DNA from 3 places in the Enterobacter cloacae complex sp. HYC074_NIDB genome. Region 1 is predicted to be linked to each of the others. Evidence: predicted binding sites of a transcription regulator. Region 1 holds the regulator's gene; each other region holds the start of a gene.
The links. Region 1 encodes CRP, which controls carbon source genes, mostly activating them, when cyclic AMP is high. Its sites were predicted from a motif close to ATGTGANNNNNNTCACAT; they were not measured.
Positions count from the first base shown of each region.

Region 2: the regulator CRP is predicted to act here: its motif matches at 1,849-1,866, upstream of O1724_RS02000 (YjcB family protein).
Region 3: the regulator CRP is predicted to act here: its motif matches at 2,175-2,192, upstream of udp (uridine phosphorylase).

Region 1 covers NZ_CP114214.1:4,353,872-4,359,085, forward strand. The annotation lists gene O1724_RS21260 (IS4 family transposase) at 1-1,014, shown strand, start outside; gene O1724_RS21265 (OsmC family protein) at 1,091-1,495, opposite strand; gene crp (cAMP-activated global transcriptional regulator CRP) at 1,806-2,438, shown strand; gene O1724_RS21275 (YccS/YhfK family putative transporter) at 2,496-4,583, shown strand; gene argD (bifunctional acetylornithine/succinyldiaminopimelate transaminase) at 4,580-5,214, opposite strand, start outside.
Region 2 covers NZ_CP114214.1:409,850-415,063, forward strand. The annotation lists gene uvrA (excinuclease ABC subunit UvrA) at 1-667, opposite strand, end outside; gene ssb1 (single-stranded DNA-binding protein SSB1) at 919-1,443, shown strand; gene O1724_RS02000 (YjcB family protein) at 1,505-1,786, opposite strand; gene O1724_RS02005 (sensor domain-containing diguanylate cyclase) at 2,230-3,630, shown strand; gene O1724_RS02010 (EAL domain-containing protein) at 3,896-5,214, shown strand, end outside.
Region 3 covers NZ_CP114214.1:283,407-288,620, reverse strand. The annotation lists gene rmuC (DNA recombination protein RmuC) at 1-1,150, opposite strand, end outside; gene udp (uridine phosphorylase) at 1,290-2,051, opposite strand; gene O1724_RS01420 (dienelactone hydrolase family protein) at 2,311-3,117, shown strand; gene metE (5-methyltetrahydropteroyltriglutamate--homocysteine S-methyltransferase) at 3,165-5,214, opposite strand, start outside.

The DNA of each region.
Region 1 (5,214 bases):
AAAAATAAAATTAAACGGGTTGACCGTGCCCTGGGCAATACCGCTCTCCAGCGTGATATTCCCCGTATTCAGCACCACCTCACACATGCCATCACCTCCGTGATGCCCTTCTGTGTTATCGCTGTCGACTGGACAGGCTGGCATGACAGGAACTGGCATCTTCTGCGGGCAAGCCTGCTCTGTAATGGTCGTTCACTTCCTCTTATGAGTGAGGTGGTTCCCGCAGAGCTGGCGCAGAACAGCGATGTACAGTGTCGCTTCCTTGACCGCCTCCATGATGCCATCCCGAAAGATAAAGCCGTCACCGTCATTACGGATGCCGGCTTCAGAACAGACTGGTTCCGGCATGTCAGCCAGCTGGGCTGGAGCTTTACCGGCAGGGTCAGGGGCTGCATCAGCTTCCGGCTGGACGGAGAAAAAAAGTGGATGAAAATCAGCGAGCTTGAGGCCTCCGGGCAACCGGTCTGCGTGGGGCACGGTGTCCTGTCCCGTAAACCACGTACGCCCTGTTACGGACGGTTTTATCTGCACAGGCGCCCGGAAGCAGGGCGTCATGGAAAGGGCGGAATGCCAAAAACACAGCGGGAACACCGCAGCAGCGCACGGGAGCCGTGGCTGCTGTTCAGTAATGCAGAAGGTCTGGAGCCACACCAGATAATGGCGCTGTACAGCCGCAGAATGCAGATAGAACAAAACTTCCGGGACGACAAGAGTCCACGCTTCGGGTTCGGTCTGAGGCTGAGCCGGAGCCAGGGAAAAGGACGACTGGAAGTACTGAATATGGTGGCGGCGATGGCAAGTCTGGTGATGTGGCTGGCAGGCTACAGGGCCGAAAGACAGTGCTTACACAGGCACTATCAGGCAAGCAGCGTCAGGCATAAACGGGTTCTGTCCTACCTGAGTCTGGCAGAAGAAGTGATCCGGCATGAGCCTGATAAAGTAAGGCGACTGAATATAGGTAACGAGATGAAAAAGCTGGGAAAAGAGTACAGTAATATGGTCATGGTGGCATGACCATATTACTGGGGATCCCTCAGCCCCGTGGGAGAGGGTTAGGGTGAGGGCATCAACACGCACGATGCCCCAATAATTAAGCCTCTATCACTTCATACGAATGGGTGATGTTTACCGCTTTCTCCAGCATTAACGCCACAGAGCAGTATTTCTCCGCAGACAGGTCAACCGCACGCGAGACCGCCGCATCCTTCAGTTCTTTGCCGGTGACGATAAAGTGCAGATTAATATGCGTGAACAGGCGTGGCGCCTCTTCGCGACGTTCTGACGTCAGCTTCACTTCACAATCGGTCACGCCATGACGGCCTTTTTGCAGGATCGACACCACGTCGATCGCGCTGCATCCGCCCGCCGCCATCAGCACCATCTCCATCGGGCTTGGCGCTTTATCGCCGGAGTTGCCATCCATCAAAACCTGATGCCCGGAAGCAGACTCGCCCAGGAACGTTAACCCTTCAACCCATTTCACACGCGCTTGCATATTCACTCACTCCAACGTTGCATTTTTTATGACAGATTACGTGTACGTTACATTTCTCGCAACGGAAGGCGACCTGCGTCATGCTGAAGCGAGACACCAGGAGACACGCGGCGAAAGCTATGCTAAAACACTCTGGATGCTACAGTAATACATTGACGTTACACATGTATGCAGAGGACATCAAACTTTACTGGCTGCGAAACGTTACGACAGCCGACTTCCCAGGTATGGGTAAGAATTCGATTGCAACCCCAGAGTCCGGATGCATCTTATGACTCTGGTGACAGCTTATAACAGAGGATAACAGCGCATGGTGCTTGGCAAACCGCAAACAGACCCGACTCTCGAATGGTTCTTGTCTCATTGCCACATTCATAAGTACCCATCAAAGAGCACGCTGATTCACCAGGGTGAAAAAGCGGAAACGTTGTATTACATCGTTAAAGGCTCGGTGGCCGTGCTGATCAAAGATGAAGAAGGGAAAGAGATGATCCTTTCTTATCTGAACCAGGGCGATTTTATCGGTGAACTGGGCCTGTTTGAAGAAGGCCAGGAACGTAGCGCCTGGGTTCGTGCAAAAACAGCATGTGAAGTGGCTGAAATTTCTTATAAGAAATTCCGTCAGCTGATTCAGGTCAACCCTGACATCCTGATGCGTCTCTCTTCCCAGATGGCACGCCGTCTGCAAGTGACCTCTGAGAAGGTAGGTAACCTCGCCTTCCTGGACGTAACCGGTCGTATCGCGCAGACGCTGCTGAACCTGGCGAAACAACCAGACGCCATGACTCACCCTGACGGTATGCAAATTAAAATTACCCGCCAGGAAATCGGTCAGATCGTCGGCTGCTCCCGTGAAACAGTGGGCCGTATCCTGAAGATGCTGGAAGATCAGAACCTGATCTCCGCCCACGGTAAAACCATCGTGGTTTACGGGACCCGTTAATTCCGGTCAAACGGCGTGCCGCCGCAGGGTGGCACGCCGTTTTTGTCTCTACTCCTCATGTGGCGCAGGCTGATCTATCACCCGGAAGTTAACTACGCACTGCGACAAACGCTGGTGTTGTGTCTTCCCGTGGCCGTGGGCCTGATCCTCGGACATCTTCAGCAAGGCCTGCTGTTTTCCCTCGTGCCCGCCTGCTGCAACATTGCCGGTCTGGATACGCCCCATAAACGCTTTTTTAAACGTCTGATTATTGGCGGCTGCCTGTTTGCCGGCTGTAGCCTTGCCGTACAGCTCTTACTGGCCCGCGACATTCCTCTGCCTCTGATCCTGACCGTGCTGGCGATGACGCTCGGCGTCACCGCCGAAATCAGCTCGCTACACGCCCGCCTGCTTCCCGCGTCGCTGATTGCCGCCATCTTCACCTTAAGCCTTGCAGGCAACATGCCGGTGTGGGAGCCATTGCTGATCTACGCCCTCGGCACGCTGTGGTACGGGCTGTTTAACTGGTTCTGGTTCTGGCTGTGGCGGGAACAGCCGCTGCGCGAATCCCTGAGCCTGCTCTACGTGCAGCTTGCTGAATACTGCGAAGCAAAATACACCCTGCTCACTCAACATACCGACCCGGAAAAATCCCTGCCGCCGCTACTGGCGCGCCAGCAAAAAGTGGTGGATCTGATCAGCCAGTGCTATCAGCAGCTGCACATGCTTGCCGCCAACAAAAATCATGAATACAAGCGGCTGCTGCGAATCTTCCAGGTCGGGCTGGATTTGCAGGAGCATATCTCCGTCAGCCTTCATAATCCGGAAGAGGTGCAAAAGCTGGTGGAGCGCAGCCATGCAGAAGCGGTGATCCGCTGGAACGCGCAGACCGTCGCGGCCCGCCTGCGAGTGCTGGCTGACGATATCCTCTATCACCGCTACCCGACGCGCTTTAACATGGACAAACAGCTCGGCGCGCTGGAAAAGATTGCGCGTCAGCACGCGGATAACCCGGTCGGGCAATTTGCTGCCTGGCATTTCAGCCGCATCGCCCGGGTGTTACGCACCCAGCGCCCGCTTTATGCCCGCGACCTGATGGCCGATAAGCAAAAACGGCTGCCGCTGCTGCCCGCGCTCAAAAGCTATCTTTCACTGAAATCTTCTGCCCTGCGCAATGCCGCACGGATCAGTGTGATGCTGAGCATCGCCAGCCTGATGGGAATGGCCCTGCACCTGCCGAAACCCTACTGGATCTTAATGACCGTACTGTTTGTTACCCAGAACGGCTATGGCGCCACGCGGGTGCGCATTCTGCATCGGGCGGGCGGCACGATGGCGGGGCTGATTATCGCGGGCGTGACGCTGCACTTCCACGTGCCGGAGGGCTATACCCTGGCCGGTATGCTGGCAATCACGCTGGTGAGCTATCTGATTATCCGCAAAAACTACGGCTGGGCGATGGTGGGCTTTACGGTGACGGCGGTGTATACCCTTCAACTGCTCACGCTTAACGGGGAACAGTTTATTATTGCCCGTCTGGTCGATACGCTGATTGGCTGCCTGATCGCCTTTGGCGGCATGGTCTGGCTGTGGCCGCAGTGGCAGAGTGGGCTGTTGAGGCAGAACGCCCACGACGCGCTGGAAGCTGACCAGCAGGCCATTCGTCTGATCCTGAGCGATGACCCACAACCCTCTCCGCTGGCCTACGAGCGCATGAAGGTCAACCAGGCGCATAACGCCCTGTTTAACTCCCTTAACCAGGCCATGCAGGAGCCGGGCTTTAACGCGCACTATCTGGCTGACATGAAGCTGTGGGTCACGCACAGCCAGTTTATCGTCGAGCATATCAATGCCATGACGACGCTGGCGCGGGAGCACACGATGCTGACGCCGGATCTGGCGCAGCGCTATTTGCAGTCGTGTGAAATTGCGTTGCAGCGCTGTCAGCAGCGCCTGGAGTATGATGCACCGGGCGAGTCAGGGGATTCGAACATTCTGGAAGCGCCGGAGACGCTGACCCATGGGCCGATGAGCACCCTTGAGCAGCATTTACAGCGCGTTCTCGGCCACCTGAACACCATGCACACCATTTCGTCGGTGGCATGGCGTCAGCGCCCGCATCACGGAATTTGGTTAACGCGCCGGTTAAAACGAACCGCGTATTAGCCGCTGACGATCTTCGCGACCGCCGCGGCAAAACGGGTTAATCCGTCTTCGATGTCTTTGTCTTCCACCACAAGCGATGGCGCAAAGCGCATCACGTCCGGCCCGGCATTGAGCACCATGACGCCTTCGTGCGCGGCGGCGTGCAGGAAATCGCGCGCGCGGCCTTTATACTGAGGCTTCAACTCGGCGCCAATCAGCAGCCCCATTCCGCGGATTTCGCTGAGGACATCAAACTGTTCGTCAATCTGCTGAAGATGTTTCACAAACAAATCGCGTTTCGCATTCACGCCATTCAGGACGTCCGGCGTATTAATGATATCGAACGCCGCACCCGCCACGGCACACGCCAGCGGATTACCGCCGTAGGTGGAGCCGTGTGAGCCCACATGAAATGCGGAAGCGATATCCTGGGTAGTGAGTACCGCACTGACCGGGAAACCGCCGCCGAGCGCTTTCGCGCTGGTCAGAATATCCGGCGTTACGCCGTAGTGCATATAAGCGAACAGATCCCCGGTACGACCCATCCCACACTGCACTTCATCAAACACCAGCAGCGCCTGGTGCTCGTCGCACAGTTCGCGCAGCCCTTGCAGAAATTCCGGGGTGGCCGCCGTGACGCCGCCTTCCCCCT
Region 2 (5,214 bases), 850 kb from region 1:
TTTCAAAGGATTCCGCCAGACGCGTCGCCAGATCTTCACGGACCTTAAACCGGTCAATCACCACTTCGATGGTGTGTTTCTTTTGCAGCTCCAGCTTTGGCGGATCGGACAGGTCACACACTTCGCCGTCGATACGGGCGCGGATATAGCCCTGGCTTGCCAGATTTTCCAGCGTTTTAGTATGTTCGCCCTTACGCTCTTTAATGATTGGCGCCAGCAGCATCAGGCGTTTGCCTTCCGGCTGCGACAGCACGTTATCCACCATCTGGCTGACGGTCTGGGCCGCCAGCGGAACGTCGTGATCCGGGCAGCGCGGCTCGCCCACGCGCGCATACAGCAGACGCAGGTAGTCATGGATTTCGGTAATGGTACCGACCGTGGATCGCGGGTTATGCGACGTGGATTTCTGCTCAATGGAGATAGCAGGAGACAACCCTTCAATGTGGTCGACATCCGGTTTTTCCATCAGCGACAGGAACTGACGCGCGTACGCCGAGAGCGATTCAACGTAACGACGCTGTCCTTCGGCATACAAAGTGTCGAAAGCCAGTGAGGATTTGCCAGACCCCGAAAGCCCGGTCACGACGATGAGTTTGTCGCGAGGGATTATGAGGTTGATATTCTTGAGATTGTGGGTGCGGGCGCCCCGAACTTCGATCTTATCCATTCACCTTTCCCGGTTGGAACACGGATTGCCTGATTTGTTTGAAGGACAAACGGCTGTCAGAAACGGCTAATTATGACACAAAATGACCTGTTTGAATATACAGTATTGGAATGCATTTTCTGATTCACTGTGTAACAATGTCGAGTCCGCGAGAGAACTCTGGAACATGCTACGCAACTATCAAAGTGTCGCATGGAAATGGTACACTCGCGCGTTTACACTATTAAGAAACGTATTCAGGAGACACGAACATGGCCAGCAGAGGCGTAAACAAGGTGATTCTCGTCGGTAATCTGGGCCAGGACCCGGAAGTACGCTACATGCCGAGTGGTGGCGCAGTTGCCAACATTACGCTGGCTACTTCCGAATCCTGGCGTGATAAAGCGACCGGTGAAATGAAAGAGCAGACCGAATGGCACCGTGTTGTGCTGTTTGGCAAACTGGCTGAAGTGGCCGGTGAGTATCTGCGTAAAGGCTCTCAGGTTTACATTGAAGGCCAACTGCGTACCCGCAAATGGACCGATCAATCCGGTCAGGAAAAATACACCACGGAAGTGGTGGTGAATGTTGGCGGCACCATGCAGATGCTGGGTGGCCGTCAGGGCGGCGGCGCACCGGCAGGTGGCGGCCAGCAGCAGGGCGGTTGGGGCCAGCCTCAGCAGCCGCAGGGCGGCAATCAGTTTAGCGGCGGCGCGCAGTCCCGTCCGCAGCAGCAGTCTGCTCCGGCACCGTCTAACGAACCGCCAATGGATTTCGACGACGATATCCCGTTCTGATATCCAGACGCGTGAAACACAAAAAACCCAGATAATGTCTGGGTTTTTTTATAACAGGCTATCAGGTAATCACCATCGGCCAGTCTGGTGGGGTGTGGCTCATGGCTTCAACCATCACCACTTTAATGTTTTCCCAGACGGCGGCTATATCCACCAGCGTAATACCGAGCAAACCTGTTGCGAACCAGCATGCGGCGCCTAACCCTAACAGGGTGCTAATCACAGCAAGACCTGCGTAGTCGGACTTTCGGAACTGAATGTTTAACGTGCTGGCCAGGAACATCAAAACCGCGCTCAACAACGGCCAGCGCAGGAGCACCATGCTGGTGGTAATGGTTGCCATAAAACTCATCCTCGACAAAACAGACGAACTGGAATGAAACAATGTTTCTCGTTACATAAGATGTGTGAACTATATCACATTTGCTGTTTTATTAGCCAGTATCCGCGTGAGGTAAAAGTGGGTTTATTACCAGGGAAAATATATCGTCGTCGCTCGTATCCGCGTCTGGTCGGAATTTTTATTTTTAATTCATTCAGATAGCAAAACCTTTGCAAAACATCTTCGGCTGTATAGCGTTTACAGCAGTATGTCTATGGATTATGCTTGTGTGGAACAATAAATGTACCCGCAGAAATAATTCATCGCATTGAATTAATTACCTTTTTTGGATTTTATATTCTTTATTTTACACTCAGCATGCTCTTTGATTTCGTGGTCTTATTCTTTTATTCAGATATGAGTTATTGCGGTTGCTCTCTCGATTAATGACCTGCGAAAAGATAATGAAAGAACAAAGACGCGAGATTATTAACGACAGCATGCAGGCGCTGCACGCCCTGGCGAAGCTGATGCCGCAACTCAACGCGCAGTGTTCGCCGGTGGAAATGCTGGAAACCATCAACAGCGCTCTGGGGGCAAATCTCTCGTGGGTCAGTGTCGAATCCGCAGACGGCCCGCGCGTGGTTTGTGCCGGCGACGTGACGTGTCACGCCTTCAACGTGGCGGATTTTCTTGCCAGCACCCTGTTGCAGCGGCATCACCGCGCCTGGCGGGTTATCTACTGGAAAGCGCATATTGGCCGGGCGGTATTTTCCCCTCAGCACCCGGGCTATGCGCGGCTGCAAAGCGGCGTCCTGTGTAAACTCTCAGCGCATGGCAGACAGTGCAGTGGTTATTTCTTTTTGGCTTTTAATGGAAAACTTACCTCGTTGCCGATACTGAAAAATATCGTGGTGGTATTGGTTGAGAAGCTAAAAGATTATTTTGATGACATCATCGTGCGGGAAAAAACGGCGCAAGAAATGCAGCGCGTCGTCACGCAATATAAAACCTTATTTGAGCGTGCGCCGGTATTAATGAACGCCTTTGACAGGCATAACCGGTGTGTATTGTGGAATGCCGAATGCGAAAAAGTCTTTGGCTGGAGTATGACTGAAATCGACGAGCACCCCGATCCGCTGGCCCTGTTTTATCCGGATCCCGAGGAGCGACAGCGCGTGCAGGAGTCGGTTCGTTTCGCACCACTTAAGGATATGTACGAATGGCACCCGGTGCGTAAAGACGGGACGCAGTTAACGATTCTCTGGTCAAACATCCTTTTGCCGGATAACTCCATTCTCAATATTGGCCTGGATATCACCGAACGTAAAAAAGCAGAACAGCAGCTGACCGTCAAAGCCACCACGGACGATCTGACGGGCTGTCTGAATCGCTCGACAATCTTACAGCAGCTCAAAATGGCGCTGGCAGCCAGTTCGCCGCAGGATGTCAGTAGCCACTTCTGTCTCCTGATGTTCGATCTCGATTATTTCAAGCAGATTAACGATCGGTGGGGACATCAGGTTGGCGATGCGGCATTGATTCACTTTTGCGACCGTATTCGCGAGGTGAGCCCGGCCGGGTCAGCGCTGGGACGGGTGGGGGGCGAAGAGTTTGTTCTTCTGCTGGCGCGTACGGATGGTATGGCCGCTACGTTGCTCTCTTCTCGCCTGCGTGCCGCGCTGATCTCAAAACCGCTGCGTGTGGGCGATAAAACGCTGGTACTCTCCTTCAGCGCCGGGGTGGTTGAAGTCTGTCAGGGGCAACGAGATACTTCTGCCATACTGATGCGTGCCGATAAGGCATTATATGACGCCAAGCGTACGGGAAGAGGAAAAACGGTCCTGGCGTCTGATTATTTATAAATCAGCATAAGAACAAAGAGCAGGCTATTTCAGCCAGCGAATTTTCCACACCTGTCGCGGGTAATTATTTTCCTTATCAGAAACGAAATGAATACTTTTAGTTTGGCTTACGGGAAAATATTATCGGCATCACGAATTTTAGGATTTTTAATACCAAAAGTCAGTTGCTAACTTCCTATGATTCATGCAACGTAATCACCTGTTTATCAAAGCAGCCGGTCTTCATTGCTACAGGCGTACAACATGCAGGGATACAGAGCGGGAAATGAATCGTAGCGCGCGGCGCAAAATGCTCAAAGTGGTCGGGATTATCATGGTAGTTATGCTGCCGGTGATGCTTGCGCTATGGTTTGCCCAGCTTAGTGCAGTGTCGGAAATCAGCGCCCAGCTGCGCACGTTTGCTGAACTTGCTTTAAATAAAACTGAACGGGTTATTCAACAGGTTGACCTGGCCCGGAAAGACGCGGAAAAATATCAGGGCAAAGTGTGTACGCCGGAGCATCGTCAATATATGTTGAACGTTTCCCGCGGTCGCCTTTTTGTTGCCGATTTAATTTATGCTGATGGCCAGGACTTTCTCTGCTCGACCCTTTTTACGCCGAAACACCCTTACATCATACCCGCTGCCAATTACACACGTAAACCCGACGTTGCTATCTATTATTTTCGCGATACACCATTTTTTAATGGTTATAAAATGATATATATGCAGCGCGGAAATTATGTCGCAGTGGTCAACCCGCTTTCGTACAGTGAGGTGATGTCAGACGATCGTTCCCTGTCGTGGGGAGTGTATGATACCGTCAGCAATGCATTCTTTTCTGTGAGCCAGAAAGCCAATATTTCTTTATTGCATTCGATGCTTCGACATCAGGAAACGACTTTTCAGAAAGATGACCGTTTTTATACGATCGTAAAATCAGAGCAGCGGCCCATTGCGGCCATCGTTTCAACCTCCAGTGCCCGTTTTTATAAAACGCTTTATCATCAGGCTACCCTGACGCTACCGCTAGGGATAATTTGCAGCATTATTATTCTGCTGGTGTGGTCGCGTACACACCGTGAATTCAATTCGCCTGGCCGACTTCTGCACCGGGCGCTGAATAAACGCCAGCTGTGCGTCCATTATCAGCCCATTATTGATATTAAAAATAACCAGTGCGTGGGGGCAGAGGCGTTGTTGCGCTGGCCTGGATTCAACGGTCAGGTTATGAGCCCGGCGGAATTTATTCCCCTGGCAGAAAAAGAGGGGATGATTGAGCGCATTACGGATTACGTCGTTGAGGAGGTGTTCAGCGATCTGGGCCATTTTCTTGCCGCTCATCCCGATCTGTATGTCTCGATTAACCTGTCGGCGTCAGATTTCCACTCTTCGCGTCTTATCGCCCTGATCTCCGACAAAGCCCGCTTTTACTCGGTTCGCGCGCAGCAGATCAAAATTGAGGTGACGGAGCGGGGGTTTATTGACGTGCCGAAAACCACGCCGGTCATTCAGGCGTTTCGTCAGGCGGGGTATGAAGTGGCGATTGATGATTTCGGAACCGGCTACTCTAACCTGCATAACCTCTATTCGCTGAACGTCGA
Region 3 (5,214 bases), 720 kb from region 1:
GCCGCATTTTGTCGTACAGCTTGCTGGCGCGATCGGCAATCTGCTGCGCGTTACGGCTTTGGTGCTCATAGCGCCACAGGTTGGCAATGGTACGTAACGCCACCAGCAGCGTGGTGGGGCTGACCAGCATAATGTTATTTTTCAGCGCTTCGGTGATCAGTTCGGGCTGTCTGTCGAGCGCCAGCAGGAAGGCTGGCTCAACCGGAATGAACATCAGCACATAATCCAGCGATCGCAGCCCCGGCAACTGTTGATAATCTTTTCTGCCCAGCAGACGGATATGGTTACGCACGGAGGCGATGTGCTCCTGCAACGCTGTTTCGCGGGTGTAGTCATCTTCCGCGTTGAAGTAGCGCTCATAGGCCACCAGCGTCATTTTGGCGTCGATAACCACATCTTTGCCCTGTGGCAGACGAACAATGACATCCGGCTGCATCCGCGAGCGCGCATCGTTTTCAATGCTGACCTGCGTTTCGTATTCGTATCCTTCGCGCAGGCCAGAGGCCTCCAGCACGCGCGTCATGACCACTTCGCCCCAGTTTCCCTGCGCTTTGTTATCACCTTTCAGTGCGCGCGTCAGGTTAACCGCCTCCTGCGCCATCTGCGCATTCAGCTGCTGGAGATTACGAATTTCATGCGCCAGCGTGTGGCGCTCGCGGGCCTCCTGACCAAAGCTGTCCTGTACCTGACGTCGAAAGCCGTCCAACTGCTCACGCAGGGGCGTCAGCAGGCTGTTCAGGCTCTGACGGTTCTGCTCATCCACGCGGCGATTGCTGTGCTCAAAAATGCGGTTCGCGAGGTTCTCAAACTGCTCGCTAAGACGCTGCTCGCTGTTGATCATCTGACGGATTTTGTCTTCGGCGTGCAGTTGGGTGGACTCAAGGCGGGTGGTCACTTCCCGGAGATCGGCCTCCAGCGAGGTGTTAATGTCGCGCAGATTGCGCAGTTCGTTATTGAGCAGTTCACACTCATCGCGCCAGTGGTCACTCAGCGCAAGCTGTTGTTTCGTCGCGCTGAGTTCGGCGACGATCTCTTCGCGCTCTGCCAGCTGATCGGCTTTCTGCTGAGCATGTTGGTAGCCGCAAATGAGCCAGCCAATCCCCACGCTCACCAGCGCAACTACCGCATAAACCAGGATTGAAATATCCACAATGCCCCCTGCATCCACGTCTAACCCGCACAAAATAGAATTGTGCTGTATGAACGTCCAGTTTGAAAGGGTTTTCCTGCGAGGCGTTACGCAAAAAGAAAAGGCCGAGCATGTCGGCCTTTTAGCACTGAAGAGAGAATTAGATCAGGCGGCGCGCCGCTTCAACCACGATTTTCACCGCATGGCTTTCAGTCTGCTTCATGGTTTCAGCGTTCGGGATCTCCTGTTGGGTACGGTTGACGATAACGCCCGCCACCATACCGGCACGCAGACCCTGGCTCGCGCACATGGTCAGCAGCGTCGCAGATTCCATTTCGTAGTTCATGACGCCCATCGACTGCCACTCTTCCATGGAGCCTTTGAAACGGCTCACCACGCGACCAGAGAAGGTGTCGTAACGCTCCTGGCCCGGGTAGAAGGTATCGGAAGAGGCAGTTACGCCCACGTGGGTGGTGGCGCCCACGGATTTCGCGGCTTCAACCAGCGCGGTGGTGCATTCGAAATCGGCCACTGCCGGGAATTCCATCGGAGCAAAGTGCAGGCTTGCCCCGTCCAGCCGCACGGATGCGGTGGTAACCAGCACGTCGCCCACGTTGATGTGCGGCTGAATGGCGCCTGTGGTGCCGATGCGCAGGAAAGTACGAATGCCCAGCTGCGCCAGCTCTTCAACGGCGATAGAGGTAGACGGGCCACCAATACCGGTAGAGCACACGATCACCGCTTTACCGTCCAGCTCTGCGCGCCAGGTGGTGAATTCGCGATGCGCTGCCAGCTTAACCGGCTTATCCATCAGCGCGGCGATCTTTTCCACACGCTCTGGATCGCCAGGGACGATAGCAAGCGTAGCCCCTTGTAAATCGTTTTTAGTGAGGCCGAGATGAAAAACATCAGACTTAGACATAGGTGACTCCTCTGTGGGTCGGTTTGTCAGAAGAAGTAAAACGGTACTTTACAGAAGCAATGTGCATTATTTCGTGACACACCTCACCATGAATGAAAATGATTGCAGTTAATTTCCATAAAATAGTGATTCACATCACATTAACAAGTTATATCGCCGGGTGCTGCACAAAAGATAGACGCTATAAGGCACTGTGGGTTGTTAACCTGGTGTCTATATTTATCTTTGCGCTAATCCATTCATTGGTACGGAGAATGCCATGACTGAAAAAACCGGTTTTGCACCTGCTGCGGCCCCGCACGCTTCAACCATCGTCTCAACCCCTGAAGAAGCCATTACCGCAGGCGAGACCTCCATTCCCTCCCAGGGAGAGAACATGCCAGCGTACCACGCGCGGCCAAAATCTGCCGATGGCCCGCTGCCCATCGTGATCGTGGTGCAGGAAATATTTGGCGTTCATGAACATATTCGCGACCTCTGCCGCCGTCTGGCGCTGGAAGGTTACCTGGCCGTTGCGCCGGAACTCTATTTCCGTCAGGGCGATCCGAATGATTACAGCGACATCCCGACGCTGTTCAGCAACCTGGTCAGCAAAGTGCCGGACGCGCAGGTACTGGCCGATCTCGACCACGTTGCCAGTTGGGCGGCGCGCAACGGTGGCGACCCGCACCGTCTGATGGTGACCGGCTTCTGCTGGGGTGGACGCATTAGCTGGCTGTATGCCGCGCACAATCCGCAGTTGAAAGCGGCCGTGGCCTGGTACGGCAAACTGGTGGGCGAAAAGACGCTGAACTCGCCGAAACATCCGGTTGATATCGCCACCGATTTAAATGCCCCGGTGCTAGGGCTGTATGGCGGTCAGGATACCGGCATTCCGCTTGATACCGTCGAGACCATGCGCCACGCGCTGCGGGCGGCAAACGCGAAGGCCGAAATCGTGGTGTACCCGGATGCGGGACACGCGTTTAATGCCGATTATCGTCCGAGCTATCACGCGGAATCCGCGAAAGATGGCTGGCAGAGAATGCTGGCGTGGTTCAGCCAGTACGGCGGGAAGAAAGCGTAATACCAAAAGCCCGGTGGCGGCTACGCCAACCGGGCAATCCAGCACCACTACGCCTGACGCAAATTCTGCGCCGCCTGCACCATGTTCGCCAGCGCCGCGCGGGTTTCAGGCCAGCCACGGGTTTTCAGGCCGCAATCCGGGTTTACCCACAGACGTTCCGCCGGGATGCGCTGGGCCGCTTTTTGCAGCAGCGATTCAATCCACTCCACGCTTGGCACGTTAGGGGAGTGAATGTCATACACGCCCGGCCCGATTTCGTTCGGGTAGTCGAACTCTTCGAACGACTCCAGCAGCTCCATGTCTGAACGCGAGGTCTCGATGGTGATCACATCGGCGTCGAGCGCGGCAATGGAGTCCATGATGTCGTTAAATTCGCAGTAACACATGTGGGTGTGGATCTGCGTGTCGTCCTTCGCGACGGCCGCGTTGAGGCGGAAAGCCTCCACGCCCCACTGTAAGTAAGCATCCCAGTCGCTGCGACGCAGCGGCAACCCTTCACGCAGCGCCGGTTCGTCGATCTGAATGATGCCAATCCCCGCCGCTTCCAGATCCGCCACTTCATCACGCAGCGCCAGGGCGATCTGTTTGGCGATGGTTTCCCGGGATACATCTTCACGCGGGAACGACCAGCAGAGAATGGTCACCGGCCCCGTCAGCATGCCTTTTACCGGTTTGTCGGTCAGAGACTGGGCATACTTCGCCCACTCCACGGTGATCGCTTCCGGGCGGCTGACGTCGCCGATCACCACCGGCGGCTTCACGCAGCGGGAGCCGTAGCTTTGCACCCAGCCGTTCTGGGTAAAAACGAAGCCGTCCAGGTGTTCACCGAAGTATTCCACCATATCGTTACGCTCGGCCTCGCCGTGCACCAGCACGTCCAGACCCAGACGTTCCTGCTCGACGATCGCCTGTTTGATGTGTTCCGCAATGCCGGTGCGGTAGTGATTCGCATCCAGATTGCCCTTTTTGAAGTCCAGGCGCAGGCCGCGGATCTCGGTAGTCTGCGGGAAGGAGCCGATGGTTGTGGTCGGCCACGCGGGCAGGTTAAAGCGCGCACGCTGGGCTTCGGCGCGCACTTCATACGGGCTCTGGCGCTGGCTGTCCCGGGCGGTGATGGCCGCCAGACGTTTTTCCACCACAGGGTTATGCACGCGCGTCGAGTGACGGCGCGCCTGGATCGGAGCGCTCCAGTCGGTAATCGCTGCCGTGTCGCCGCTGTTTAGCGCGTCGCGCAGCAGAGCCAGCTCCTCACACTTTTGCAGAGCAAAGGCAAACCAGCTTTTCACCTCAGGGTCGAGTCGGGTCTCCACGCTCAGGTCGATCGGGCTGTGCAGCAGGGAACAGGAAGAGGCTACCCACAATTCACGTTTACCGACAATGTCCTTAATTTGTGCATATTTCTCGGTGAGATCGGCACGCCAGACGTTACGACCATTCACCAGACCGGCAGAGAGCAGCCACTCCGCAGGCAGACGCTTGTGCAACTCTGCCACATCGTCTTTGCCGTGAACGAGATCAACGTGCAGACCCTGAACCGGCAGCGCAGTAATGGTGTCGAGGTTAGGCGTTACGCCCTCGAAATAGGTGGTCAGCAGCAGCTTCACCTGGCCCGTGAGCGCGTCATACGCCGGTTTGAAGGCATCCAGCCACGCCTGCGGCAGCTCAAGCACCAGCGCCGGTTCATCGATTTGCACCCACTGAATACCGCGCTTACCCAGCTCAATCAGCACCTGCTTATAAACCGGCAGAATATCGTTCAGCAGGCTGAGGCGGTCGAACTGCTCACCTTTCACTTTGCCCAGCCACAGGTAGGTGACCGGCCCCAGCAGCACGGGTTTCACCTGGTGACCCAGCGCCAGCGCTTCGTCCACTTCATCCAGAAGCTGGGTCCAGGTCAGTTTGAACTGCTGGCCCTTAACGAACTCCGGCACCATATAGTGATAGTTGGTGTTAAACCACTTGGTCATTTCCGCCGCTGCCGCTGGCTCACCCGTTGGCGCGCGGCCACGGCCGATGCGGAACAGGGTATCGATATCCACCGATCCATCGTTGTTCTGATGACGAGCCGGCACGTTGCCAAGCAGCAGGCTGGTGGTC